Regions from separate parts of the Micrococcus luteus genome, predicted to be linked through region 1. Evidence: riboswitches for the same ligand, from Rfam matches in the RefSeq annotation. Region 1 holds a riboswitch; each other region holds the start of a gene.
What was found. Region 1 has a riboswitch for S-adenosylmethionine ahead of MF605_RS07330 (methionine ABC transporter ATP-binding protein). Riboswitches for the same ligand answer to the same signal wherever they lie in the genome.
Positions count from the first base shown of each region.

Region 2: it holds a riboswitch for S-adenosylmethionine, as region 1 does, so the genes downstream of both, MF605_RS03070 (bifunctional o-acetylhomoserine/o-acetylserine sulfhydrylase) here and MF605_RS07330 (methionine ABC transporter ATP-binding protein) in region 1, are expected to answer to the same signal.
Region 3: it holds a riboswitch for S-adenosylmethionine, as region 1 does, so the genes downstream of both, MF605_RS03350 (flavin reductase family protein) here and MF605_RS07330 (methionine ABC transporter ATP-binding protein) in region 1, are expected to answer to the same signal.

Region 1 is NZ_JAKRLB010000013.1:36,636-40,906, forward strand. Features, by position in the region: gene nrdE (class 1b ribonucleoside-diphosphate reductase subunit alpha) at 1-679, shown strand, start outside; gene nrdF (class 1b ribonucleoside-diphosphate reductase subunit beta) at 929-1,912, shown strand; SAM riboswitch class I at 2,195-2,292, shown strand; gene MF605_RS07330 (methionine ABC transporter ATP-binding protein) at 2,352-3,392, shown strand; gene MF605_RS07335 (methionine ABC transporter permease) at 3,389-4,069, shown strand; gene MF605_RS07340 (MetQ/NlpA family ABC transporter substrate-binding protein) at 4,123-4,271, shown strand, end outside.
Region 2 is NZ_JAKRLB010000004.1:127,668-131,938, forward strand. Features, by position in the region: gene MF605_RS03055 (phosphotransferase) at 1-403, opposite strand, end outside; gene MF605_RS03060 (CPBP family intramembrane glutamic endopeptidase) at 544-1,431, shown strand; gene MF605_RS03065 (VOC family protein) at 1,450-2,085, opposite strand; SAM riboswitch class IV at 2,263-2,378, shown strand; gene MF605_RS03070 (bifunctional o-acetylhomoserine/o-acetylserine sulfhydrylase) at 2,509-3,876, shown strand; gene metX (homoserine O-acetyltransferase MetX) at 3,873-4,271, shown strand, end outside.
Region 3 is NZ_JAKRLB010000005.1:42,536-46,806, forward strand. Features, by position in the region: gene MF605_RS03340 (MFS transporter) at 1-470, shown strand, start outside; gene MF605_RS03345 (cold-shock protein) at 671-874, opposite strand; gene MF605_RS03350 (flavin reductase family protein) at 1,113-1,637, opposite strand; SAM riboswitch class IV at 1,711-1,830, opposite strand; gene MF605_RS03355 (hypothetical protein) at 2,023-2,637, shown strand; gene MF605_RS03360 (Hsp15 family ribosome-associated heat shock protein) at 2,685-3,053, opposite strand; gene hisD (histidinol dehydrogenase) at 3,064-4,271, opposite strand, start outside.

The sequences.
Region 1 (4,271 bases):
GGGCATCGACTTCACGAACATGTACTTCTACGCGGTGCTGTTCCACGCGCTGCGGGCCTCGAACCGGATCGCCATCGAGACCGGCCAGCGGTTCGGCGGGTTCGAGGACTCGAAGTACGCCTCCGGAGAGTTCTTCGACAAGTACACGGATCAGGAGTGGGCGCCCGCCACCGAGCGCGTCGCCGAGCTGTTCGCCGAGGCCGGCATCGCCCTCCCCACGCAGGACGACTGGCGTGAGCTGAAGGCCTCCGTCATGGAGCACGGCATCTTCAACCGCAACCTGCAGGCCGTCCCGCCGACGGGCTCGATCTCCTACATCAACAACTCGACCTCCTCGATCCACCCGGTGGCCTCGAAGATCGAGATCCGCAAGGAGGGCAAGCTCGGCCGCGTCTACTACCCGGCGCCGTACCTCACCAACGAGAACCTCGAGTACTACGAGGACGCGTACGAGATCGGCTACGAGAAGATCATCGACACGTACGCCGCGGCGACGCAGCACGTGGACCAGGGTCTGTCCCTGACGCTGTTCTTCAAGGACACGGCCACCACCCGTGACCTGAACCGCGCGCAGATCTACGCGTGGACGAAGGGCATCAAGACGATCTACTACATCCGCCTGCGCCAGCTCGCGCTGGAGGGCACCGAGGTCGAGGGCTGCGTCAGCTGCATGCTCTGACAGCCAGCCCTTCGAGGCGGGAAATCCGGCGTATTCCGCGCTTCTGAGCGCAGGTGCGCTCGATTTCCCGCCTCGAAGCGGGGCGGCGCGCCTGGCCGGGCGGGGCGGGCCCACGACGTCGCGAGCCCGGACCCGCCCGAGTGGCTGCCGCTGCCCCTGCGGGCCTAGACTGTCCCGGACCCGCGCCCCGATGACCGTGCTCCCGAGAGCCCCCGGAATCCGCGGATTCTCAACGAATTCTTCTGAAGGATGTGCCCTGCCGTGACCGAGACCCAGCAGTCCCACCTCGTCGAGGCGATCAACTGGAACCGCATTCAGGACGAGAAGGACGTGGAGGTGTGGAACCGCCTCGTCAACAACTTCTGGCTGCCGGAGAAGGTGCCGCTGTCCAACGACGTCCAGTCCTGGTCCCACCTCACGGACGAGGAGCGACTGCTCTCCATGCGCGTGTTCACGGGCCTGACGCTGCTGGACACGATCCAGGGCACCGTGGGCGCCGTCTCCCTCATCCCGGACGCCATGACCCCGCACGAGGAGGCCGTCCTCACGAACATCGCGTTCATGGAGTCGGTGCACGCGAAGTCGTACTCCTCGATCTTCTCCACGCTGGCCTCCACCCCGGAGATCGACGAGGCGTTCCGCTGGTCCCGTGAGAACCGGAACCTGCAGGCCAAGGCCGGCCTGATCGTGGAGCGCTATGACGGCCAGGACCCGTACAAGAAGAAGATCGCCTCCACCCTGCTCGAGTCCTTCCTCTTCTACTCGGGCTTCTACTGGCCCATGTACCTCTCCGCGCACGCCCGCCTCACCAACACCGCCGACCTGATCCGCCTGATCATCCGCGACGAGGCCGTGCACGGGTACTACATCGGCTACAAGTACCAGCGGAGCATCGAGACCCTGCCGGAGGAGAAGCGGGAGGAGCTCAAGGCCTTCACCTTCGAGCTGCTGTTCGAGCTGTACGAGAACGAGGTCGAGTACACCCATGACCTCTACGACGCCCTCGGCCTGGCCGAGGACGTGAAGAAGTTCCTGCACTACAACGCGAACAAGGCGCTGATGAACCTGGGCTACGAGCCCATGTTCCCGGCCGAGACCACGAACGTGAACCCCGCCATCCTCTCCGCGCTCTCCCCGAACTCGGACGAGAACCACGACTTCTTCTCCGGCTCCGGCTCCTCCTACGTGATCGGCAAGGCCGAGAACACCGAGGACGAGGACTGGGACTTCTGATCCCGTCCGCCTGAGGCCCTTGATGGGCCCCGCCGTCCGCAGGCCACCACGACGCCGGCCCGCACCTTCCCGTGAAGGTGCGGGCCGGCGTCGTGGTGGGGAGGGGTGCCACCGGCCACTGGATGGCAGGGGTTTGTCATATGGCGACACATGACGCGGGCCGGAGGCGGGGTCCAGCCCTCCGAGAGGTCGGGAAATGAGACCTGTGTCACGTCGTTCCTTCCACGGCGCCCCGGTGTGGTTGACTTTTTCCCTGCACCGGTGACGACGCCGGGGCGCCCCTCACCATCTTGAGCGGCCGAGAGATCTGGCTCGACGACGCCGCAGCAACCACACCCCCACCGACCGGGCGCAGGTGCTAACGCCAGGACCGATGGAAAGGACGGGAATGTCGTCTACCCCTGCTCTCAGCACGTCTGCGCATCCCATGGGCACGCCCATGATCGAGGTGCGTGGTCTCGAGAAGACCTTCCGCCAGGGCGCGAAGGAGATCCGTGCGCTGCGCGGCGTCGACCTCGCCGTGGCCCCGGGCCGCATCCATGGGATCATCGGCCAGTCCGGCGCGGGCAAGTCCACGCTCGTGCGGTGCCTGACCCTGCTCGAGCCCCCGACCTCCGGGACGGTCTCCGTGGCGGGCAAGGACCTGACCCGGGAGTCGCGCTCCGGCCTGCTGGACTCCCGCCGCCGGATCGGCATGGTCTTCCAGCACGCCAACCTGTTCTCCTCCCGGACCGCCCGCGACAACGTGGCCTATCCGCTCGAGGTCGCCGGCGGGTCCGATGCCACCGCGCGTCGGGCGCGCGCAGACGAGCTGCTCGCTCTGGTGGGTCTCGAGGGCTTCGAAGGGTCCTACCCGGCGCAGCTGTCCGGCGGTCAGAAGCAGCGGGTGGGCATCGCTCGCGCGCTCGCGTCGGACCCCGACGTGCTGCTCTGCGACGAGCCCACCTCGGCCCTCGACCCCGCGAGCACGGAGGGTGTCCTGACCCTGATCGAGGACCTTTCCCGGCGCCTGGGCCTGACCGTCCTGGTCATCACCCACGAGATGCACGTGGTCAAGCGACTGTGCCACGAGGTGTCCCTCCTGCAGGACGGGCGGATCGTCCAGTCCGGCGACCTCGGGGACGTGGCGTCCGACCTCGACTCGCCGCTGTCCGCCGCGTTGCTGCCGTTGCCCACGCCCCATGCCGCTCGGGACCAGCGCCTCGTGGAGGTGCTCGGCCGGGGCCGGGCCGCCTCCCTGCCCATCACCCAGCTGGTCCGCGACGCGGGCGCCGGCGACGTCGAGATCCTGGCCGGCACCGTCGAGGACCTCGCGGGGGAGCGCTTCTCCCACCAGCTCCTGGGCCTGTCCGCCACGGAGGCCTCGGCCGACGCCGTGGTGGCGCGCCTGCAGGAGGCAGGCCTGACCGCTCGCGTCCGCACGGCTCGGCAGGCAGCCCAGGACCACGTCACCGCGGATGAGATCGGAGGAGCCCGATGACCTGGCTCGAGAAGCTGACCACGAACCCGGCGATCACCGAGGCCCTGCCTGAGGCGGTCGTGGAGACGTTGCTGATGGTGGCGATCTCCGGCGTCGCCACCGTGCTGATCGGCGGCCTCCTGGGCATCGTGCTGCATGTGACCCGTCCGGGGGGATTGAATCCCATGCCCGCCCTCTACACGGTGCTGTCCGCCGTGATCGTCAACATCACGAGGTCGATCCCGTACGCCATCCTCATGGTGGCGCTCATCCCGCTGACCAAGTGGCTCGTGGGCACGGCGATCGGGCCCATCGCGGCGACCATCTCCCTGACCATCGGCACCGCGCCGTTCTTCGCGCGCCTTGTGGAGTCGGCGCTGCGTGAGATCCCCTCGGGCACCGTGGACGCCGCGCAGGTCATGGGCTCCACCCGTGGCCAGGTGATCCGCAAGGTCCTCCTCCCGGAAGCCATGCCCGGCCTGATCGCGGCGACGACCACCACCCTGGTGACGCTCGTGGGCTACTCGGCCATGGCCGGCCTGATCGGCGGCGGCGGCCTCGGCCGCCTCGCCTACAACTACGGCTACCAGCGATTCCAGACCGAGGTGATGGTCGTGACCATCGTCGTCATCGTCGTCCTGGTGCAGCTCATCCAGTGGATCGGCGACCTGCTGATCCGCCGCATGGACCACCGCTGACCTCTCACCTTCTTCTTCATCTCTCCACCCCTCCGATACGAAAGGCCCCTCCCATGGCTCTGTCACCCCTCTCCCGCCGCACCGCCCTCGGCGCCGGCACCGCCGCTCTCGCCCTCGCCCTCTCCGCCTGCGGCGCCAGCGGCTCCGACTCGGCGGCCTCCTCCGCCCCCACCCCGGACCCGGCGAATCCCGTCGTCGTGAA
Region 2 (4,271 bases), on a different contig from region 1:
GCGGCCCGCCCGGGAGGAAGCGCTGCAGCACCGCGGCGCCCGGGCCCGCGGGGACGGGGTCCGAGAGGGCGACCGGCACGGTCCACGGCACGTCGCGCTCGGCCAGGGCCGCGGCGAGCCCGTCGAGGAGGGCCAGGCGCCGGGGCAGGTGCGCTGCGGGGTCCCGCTCGGGCGCCCACCGCGCGGCGGGGGCGGCGCCGACCTCGTGGGCCCGCGTCATCCGGAGGACGCCGACGTCCTCGAGCACCAGCACGCGGTGGAACTGCCCGCCCTCCTCCACGGACGCCGCGGCCCAGTCGGCTGTGCGGAGCCGGCGGGCGAGGGCGGGGTCGAGGCCGGGGCGGAGGTGCTGCAGGGCGCGGTGGACCAGCTCGAGCTCGCTGGGGGCAGGCGGGGAGACCACACGACCACGCTAACCCTCCCTCCGCCCTCCCGGACTTTCGAACGTGACATCGGGGGAATGGGGACTTTCGAACGGGAGAAAGGCCCCACCTCACGTTCGAAAGCGCCCGGGGGGAGAGGGGCGGGCCGATACTGGAGGGCATGCCCGCCACCCCGCGCACGTCCCGCACCCCGGCCGTCCGACCCGCCCCCGCGCTGCCCGCCCCCTCGGCGCGCACGGTGCGGTGGGAGATCGCGATCGTCCTCGGCCTCTCCCTGGGGAAGTCGGCGGTCTACGCGATCGTCCAGCTCATCGACAAGGCCACCCAGGCCCCGCTCGGCGAGCAGACCACCGTCCTCAACCCGGCCCTGGCCGACCGCTGGGCCTTCGACCTGACCTATCAGCTGCTCGGCATCGGATTCGCGCTCGTGCCGGTGGCCCTCGTGCTGCACCTGATGCACCTGCGCGGCCGGGACCCGTTCCGGGTGCTCGGCCTCGACCTGCGCCGCCCCGGCCGCGACTTGGCCTGGGGCCTGGGCCTGTTCGCGGCCATCGGGTTGGGCACGCTCGGCGTCTACGCCGCCGGCCGGGCCCTGGGCCTCACGACGGCGATCGTCGGCTCGGCGCTCGGGGAGAGCTGGTACCAGGTGCCGGTCCTGCTGCTCTCCGCGCTGCGGCACGGACTGCTGGAGGAGGTCATCGTGGGCGCCTGGCTCGTCGACCGGCTCGGGTATCTGCAGCGGCTGCGCGCCGCGGGCCTGGCGCACGATCCGGCGCCGGCCGTGCCGTCGTCGTGGGTGAGCGCCGAGGGGCTGTACCTGCCGACCCGCGCGGCCGTCGTGGTGCTCGCCCTCGCGCTGCTGCGCGGGGCGTACCACCTGTACCAGGGGATCGGGCCGGGCGTGGGCAACGCCCTGATGGGCGTGGTGTTCGCGCTCGTGTTCCTGCGGGTGCGCCGGGTGATGCCGCTGGTCATCGCGCACGCGCTGCTGGACGCCGTCGGGTTCGTCGGCTACCCGCTGCTGGCGCGGGCGGGGCTGCTCGGCTGAGCGGCCCCGCCTCCGCGCTCAGAGCGTGACCTCGCCCTTCGGGGTGCGGAAGGTGACCGAGACGATGCCCGGGGTGCCGGAGGGCGCGACGTACTCGATGTTCACGTCCTGGACCTGGCCGTCCTCGTCGTCGCCGAGCCACTCGGCGAGGCGCTCGGGGGAGCCGGCGATGTTCAGGCGCTCGATGGTGGCCTGCGGCTCGGCCGCCTGCGAGGGGTGCATGTCCTCCTGACCGTCGGCCCAGCGCAGGATGAACGGCAGCTGCGGGTCCGCGAGGGTTCCCTTGACGCCGATCTGCCGCCAGGACAGCTCCCGGCCGTCCGGGAAGCGACGGTTGCCGGGGACGGCCTCACGGCCGAGGCGGCGCTCGAACCGGCCGATGTCCGTGGTGGCCACCGCCCAGCTCATCCAGCCGCCGCCCTGCTCGGTGCGGGCGCGCACGAGCTGGCCGAACGGCGCGCTGAGGGAGGCCGGGTGGTCCAGAGCCTCGACGACCTCCAGATACTGCCTGCCCGCCATGGGGAACAGGGCGTTCTGCGTGCCGAAGCGGGGGTGGACACCGCCCTTGATCCGCTCGATGCCCAGCGTCTCGGCGATGCGGGCGACCGTGGCGTCCAGGCCCTCGGGGCCGGCGGCGTAGGACACGTGGTCCATGCGACAGGTGTGCACTGCGCTGTTCCTCTCCGTTCCCGGGCTGCCCCGGGGGTTGACCTGGTGCGAGTCGCGGGGCGTCGAGCCCTTGACGGGTCGGGCGCCCCGTGCGGAGAGCGTATCCGCGGGTGACACGCGTGACGAAATCGTGGCGGGGCGGCGGGCTACACTCGGAGGCACGGTCACGAGAGTCAGCAACAGGCCCCGGCATGCTGACCGGCAACCCTCCTTCCGCGGTGGGGTGCCCCGGGTGACGACCAGGCCGGCCCCACAACGGACGCCGGCAAGCGCGGGCCGATCCCACGGCCCCTCTCGACGGCGCCGGGTCATCTCCGGCACCTCGACGACGCCGGTTCCCGGATCGGCACGTCGGCCGGCGGGCGGGGCGGCCGGGTCCGGCCCCTGAACCCCTCAGGAGGGTCCGCCATGACCGACCAGACCACCCAGACCCCCGACGCCTGGGGCTTCTCCACCGCGCAGGTCCACGCGGGCGTCGCCGTCGGCCAGCACGCCTTCGGTGCGACCGCCCTGCCGATCTTCCAGACCACCTCGTACGACTTCCCGTCCGCCCAGGTGGCCGCGGACCGGTTCGCGCTCAAGGACCTCGACCCGCTCTACACCCGCATCGGCAACCCGACGCAGGGCCCGGTGGAGGAGAAGATCGCCGCGCTCGAGGGCGGTGTGGGCGCGCTGCTGCTGGCCTCCGGCCAGGCGGCGACGACGTTCGCGATCCTCAACCTCGCCGGCGCCGGCGACCACGTGGTCGCCTCGGCCAGCCTCTACGGCGGCACGCAGAACCTGTTCAAGCACACCCTCGCCAAGGTCGGCGTCGAGACGACGTTCGTGACCGACCCGGACGACCTCGAGTCCTGGCGCGCCGCCGTCCGGCCGAACACCACGGCGTTCTTCGGCGAGACCCTCGGCAACCCGCGCGGGGACGTCCTGGACGTGCGCGCCGTCGCCGACGCCGCCCACGAGGCCGGCGTGCCGCTGATCGTGGACAACACGCTGGCCACCCCGTACCTGCTGCGGCCGATCGAGCACGGCGCCGACGTCGTCACCCACTCCGCCACGAAGTACCTCGGCGGGCACGCCGCGGCCATCGCGGGCGTGATCGTCGACGCCGGCACGTTCGACTACGCGCAGCACGCCGAGCGGTACCCCGGCTTCAACGAGCCGGACGAGTCGTACCACGGCCTCGTCTACGCGCGGGACCTCGGGGTGGGCTCGCCGCTCGGCGCCAACCTGGCCTTCATCCTCAAGGCGCGCGTGCAACTGCTGCGCGACTACGGCTCGGCCATCTCCCCGTTCAACGCGTTCCTGGTGAACCTCGGCCTGGAGACCCTGTCCCTGCGCATGGAGCGGCAGGTGGCCAACGCGGCCGCGGTGGCGCGCTGGCTGGAGGGCCGCGACGACGTCGAGCACGTGGTCTACGCCGGCCTGGAGTCCAGCCCGTGGCACGAGCGCGCCCAGCGCTACCTGCCGAAGGGCGCGGGCGCGTTCGTCTCCTTCGAGATCGCGGGCGGCCGCGAGGCCGGGGCCGCGTTCGTGGACGGGCTCACCCTGCACCACCACGTGGCCAACATCGGCGACGTCCGCTCGCTCGTGGTGCACCCGGCCTCCACCACCCACTCCCAGCTCACCGACGACGAGCAGCGCGCCGCCGGCGTCACCCCCGGCCTGGTGCGGCTCTCGCTCGGCGTGGAGGACATCGAGGACATCCTCGCCGACCTCGAGCGCGGCTTCGCGGCCGCCGCCCGCCGCGGCGACGACGACGCGGGGGAGCGGGCATGACCGCCGTCGCCACGCGTCCGTCGCGCACCGCGCTGCCCCGCGGCGGCCGCCACCGTCTGCGGGTCGGCGAGCTGCGCACCGAGACCGGCGGGCTGCTGCCCGACGTCGAGCTGGCCTACGAGACCTGGGGCACCCTCGCCGCCGACGGCGCCAACGCCGTGCTCGTGCTGCACGCCCTCACCGGCGACGCGCACGTGGCCGCGCACGAGGAGGACCCGACGCCGGGCTGGTGGGACGCCCTCGTCGGCCCGGGCCGCGCCGTGGACACGGACCGGTGGTTCGTGGTCGCCCCCGCCATGATCGGCGGCTGCCACGGCTCCACCGGGCCCTCGACGCCCGCGCCCGACGGGCGGCCCTGGGGCTCCCGGTTCCCGTTCCTCACGCTGCGGGACGCG
Region 3 (4,271 bases), on a different contig from region 1:
TCGTGGCCGGCGGCGCCGCGGCGGCCGTGTCCGGGGTGGTGGGGGTGCTCTCCCGGATCGGGTGGAGCCGGCGGATGAGCTCCGGAGACCGGCCCACCACCCTGCTGGCCGTGATCTGCCTGGGTGCGGTGGCCGGCGTCGCGGTGTTCCTCGCCGCGGACCTGCTGGACCTGCCGGCCCTGCTGTGGGTGGGCGCCGCGGTGCACGGCCTGACGGTGCTGGGCGCCAACGTGGTGGTCAACGCGGGCCTGCTGAGCGAGGTGCCGGCCGAGCGGCTCGGCCGTGCGACCGGGGCGAACTCGATGGGCATGTACGCCGGCTTCGCCCTGGGCCCACTGCTGATGGGCGTGCTGCGCGACGTCACGGGCGACTACCGGGCCGGCTTCGCGGTCGTCGCGCTCGGGTATCTGCTGGCCCTGGGCGTGGTGCTGCTGCTGCGTCGCCACGTGGGCCGGCGGGGCGCGGCCTGACGCGCAGGGCCAGGACGAGGCCCACCCCGGAGGACCGCGCCTCAGCGACATCACCGCAGTGCAGCCCTGCGGTGATGTCGCAGCGCCGCGGTCGAACGGGCGTGCGGCGCAGTGCGCGGCGGGGCGTGGACGCCTGACACACGACGACGCCCCCGGTCCATACGGACCGGGGGCGTCGGAAGCCGTGCGTCAGGCGAAGATCAGAGCTTCGTCACGTTGGCGGCCTGGAGGCCCTTGGGGCCGTCCTGGGTCTCGAACTCGACGCGGTCGTTCTCCTGGAGCTCCTTGAAGCCCGAGCCCTGGATGGCGGAGAAGTGCACGAACACGTCCGCGGAGTTGTCCTCGGGGGCGATGAAGCCGTAGCCCTTCTCAGCGTTGAACCACTTGACAGTACCGACAGCCATGATGGTGTCCTTTCGATGTGCCCCCGCGGTGCGGTGGCGGTGTTGGACCGCGGCCCGGATGTGGGACGCGGGTGAAGCGGCGAGACTGAACCGCTTGCCCAACACTCATCGACGCCGGCGATGCCGGGCTGACGAGCAGTGAAGATGGCGGGATACAGCTTGATCAACTTCAGGCTCCATCATTGCACGGATCTCGCCGACCGGGAACCAGGGGCCCGATTGTTCACCTGGAGTTCGCTCAGAGCGCGCGCAGGCCGTGGAAGAGATTGCGGTGCAGGGCGGCCGGGGGAGCGGCGTCCGTGTGATCCGCGAAGGCCGTCACCTCCAGCAGCACCACCGTGTGGTCGCCCGCCGGGACCTCGGCGTGCACCCGCGTCTCGAGCCAGAGCGAGGAGCCCCCGATCAGCAGGGCGTCGTGCGGGCTGCGGTGCACGTCCAGACCGGCGAAGCGGTCGCCCTCGCGGGAGGCCAGCTGACGGCACAGCGGCGTCTGGTCCGCCGCGAGCAGGGAGACGCCGATCGCCCCGGCCCGGCGCAGGCGCGGCCAGGTGCGGGAGCTGTTCTGTGCGGAGAAGGACACGAGGGCCGGCTCCCAGGAGATGCCCACGCCGAAGGACGAGGACACCATCACCTCGGGGACGTCGTCGGCGAGGCCCGCCAGCGCGACGACCCCGGTGGGGAATGCCGAGAGGCCGGAGCGGAGGTTGCCGAGGGACAGGTCGGTGTCCCACGCGGCGGTGTGGGGTTCGTGGGTCAGGGTCATGGCGCGCGTCCTCTTCCGATGACTGGCGCGGCTCCGCAGACGGCGGGAACGCGGATCGCCCGGATCCGCGGAGGCGCGGTACTTGCCCGTCGGGGTGTCCGAGGGGCCGAATCATCACCTGGAGCACCCCACTACTGCGTGAGAGGGTTGCCGTCCCGCCGGCCAGGGCCGTGAATGACGGGAACTCGTGATTCTGGGGATCAGCCTACGGAGGGGTCCGTGGGGTGGTCAAAGCGCGGCGGTCGCGCGGCGTCATCCGAGCTGCCCGATGTGATGCTTGACACACCGCGCATCGCCAGCCAGGATCAAGCCACTCGAGAGGGGGGCTCGAGACCGCAGCCCGCGGCCCCGCAATCGGTTCTCTGAGAGGGATCGGATCATGCGGATGGACATCGAGAAGAAGCGTGCGGCATTGTCGGCCGCCGTGGTCGTCGCGGCTCTCCTCGGTATCGCCATCTCGGGATGCTCCGCTTCCCCGGGCAGCGTCTCCTCCACCGCGAAGGCATCCACCGCTGCGGCGTTCTCCGTCACCGTGACGTCAGCGGCCCCCTCGGCAACCCGGTCGGCCTCCGCCACCGGTTCGTCCGCGTCGTCACCCGCCGGTGAAGAAGCACTCCCCGCCGCGCTGTTCGAGGAGGACGGGATGACGTTGGTCGAGTACACGCGCCGGCATCCGGATGCGGACTATCTCGACCCGGAGAAGGAGTCCGTCCTGAAGGAGGCGGTCGGGACGGGCACACAGCAGATCACCGTGGACGCCCAACAGGGTGCGGTCCTTCGGGTCATCGTGCTGTGTCCTTCGGATGCCACCGGTGAGACGGAGATCCTGACCTCACGGGGTGGCGGGGGAACGAAGACCTGGATGGCCGGGTCGGAGGCGCTGTGCGGCGGCTGGTCGGCGGCGACTCCCCCCGTGGATGAGGCGGGGCCGATGACGTTCACCGCCACGGTGGACAACGACAAGCCGTTCCGGATGGTGCTGACCGCACCCTCCGCATGAGGCCGCCATCACGACGGCGGATGACGGCGCGGGGAGGACGGAGGCGCTCAGCGTCGGTCGCGGCCGCGCAGCGCGTCCAGCTGCCGGCGGTCCCGCTTGGTGGGCCGGCCCGCGCCGCGCTCGCGGTACGGCACCGCGAGCAGCTCACGCGGCACGGGCGGCGGGGAGTGGTCCACATACTGCTGCCGGGCCACGGGGGCACCCACCCGCTTGGCGATCAGCCCCGTGACCTCGAGGATCCGCTCACGTCCGTCCTGGCGCACCCGCACCCGGTTCCCGACGACGACGGGCGTCGCCGCCTTCACGGGCTCGCCGTCGATGCGCACGTGGCCTGCGCGCACGGCCGCCGTGGCCGCCGACCGGGTCTTGTACAGCCGCACGGCCCACAGCCACGCGTCGATGCGGACGCCGCTCACGCCCGCCCCCTCACGCGAAGCGGGCGCGGATCGCGGCGCCGTGCGCGGGCAGGCGCTCGTCCTCGGCCAGCACGCCGATCCCGTCCGCGACCTCCTCGAGCCCGGTCTCCGTGTAGCGGATGCGCTGCTGCAGGCGCAGGAACGTCACCGTGTTCAGACCGGAGGAGTGCCGGGCCGTCCCCGAGGTGGGGAGCACATGGTTGGACCCGGCCGAGTAGTCGCCCAGCGGCACGGGGGCGTACGGGCCCACGAACACGGCGCCGGCGTTGCGGATGCGCCCCACGAGGGCCTCGGGGTCGCGCGTCTGGATCTCGAGGTGCTCGGTGGCGTAGCGGTCGGAGACCTCCACGGCCTGGTCCATGTCCCGCACCAGCAGCACGCCGGACTGGGGGCCGGTGAGGGCCTCGCGGATCTGGTCCTCGTGGAACGCCCCGGGCACCTGCGCCTCGATCGCCGCCAGCACGTCCCGGAGCAGGTCCTCGGAGTCCGTGATGAGCACGGAGGCGGCCAGCGGGTCGTGCTCGGACTGGCTGATCAGGTCCGCGGCCACCCAGTCGGCGCGGGCGGTGCCGTCCGCGATCACGGCGATCTCGCTCGGCCCGGCCTCGGCGTCCACGCCGATCACGCCCTGCAGGGCGCGCTTCGCGGCGGCCACGTACACGTTGCCGGGCCCCGTCACCAGGTCGACGGGCGCGCAGAGCCACCCGCCGTCGTCGTCCTGGACGCCGTGCGCCAGCATGGCCACGGCCTGGGCGCCGCCGGCCGCGTAGACCTCGTCCACGCCGAGCAGCGCGCACGCGGCGAGCACGGTGGGGTGGGGCAGGCCGCCGTGGTCCCGCTGCGGGGGCGAGGTCACCGCGAGGCTCCCCACGCCGGCGGCCTGCGCGGGCACCACGTTCATCACCACCGAGGAGGGGTACACGGCGCGGCCGCCGGGCACGTACAGGCCCACGCGGCCCACGGGGGTCCAGTGGTTCTCCACGACGGCGCCCTCGCCGAGCTCGACCGTGGAGTCCTGGGGGTGCTGGGCGTCGTGCACGAGCCGGGCCCGGCGGATCGACTCCTCCAGGGCGGCGCGCACCCGCGGGTCGAGCCCGGCCAGGGCGGCCTCGAGCGCCTCCGCGGGCACGCGCAGGGCCGGCGGACGGACACCGTCGAACCGCTCGGCCAGGTCCAGCAGGGTCTGCTCGCCGCCGTGGCGGACCTGCTCGATGATCG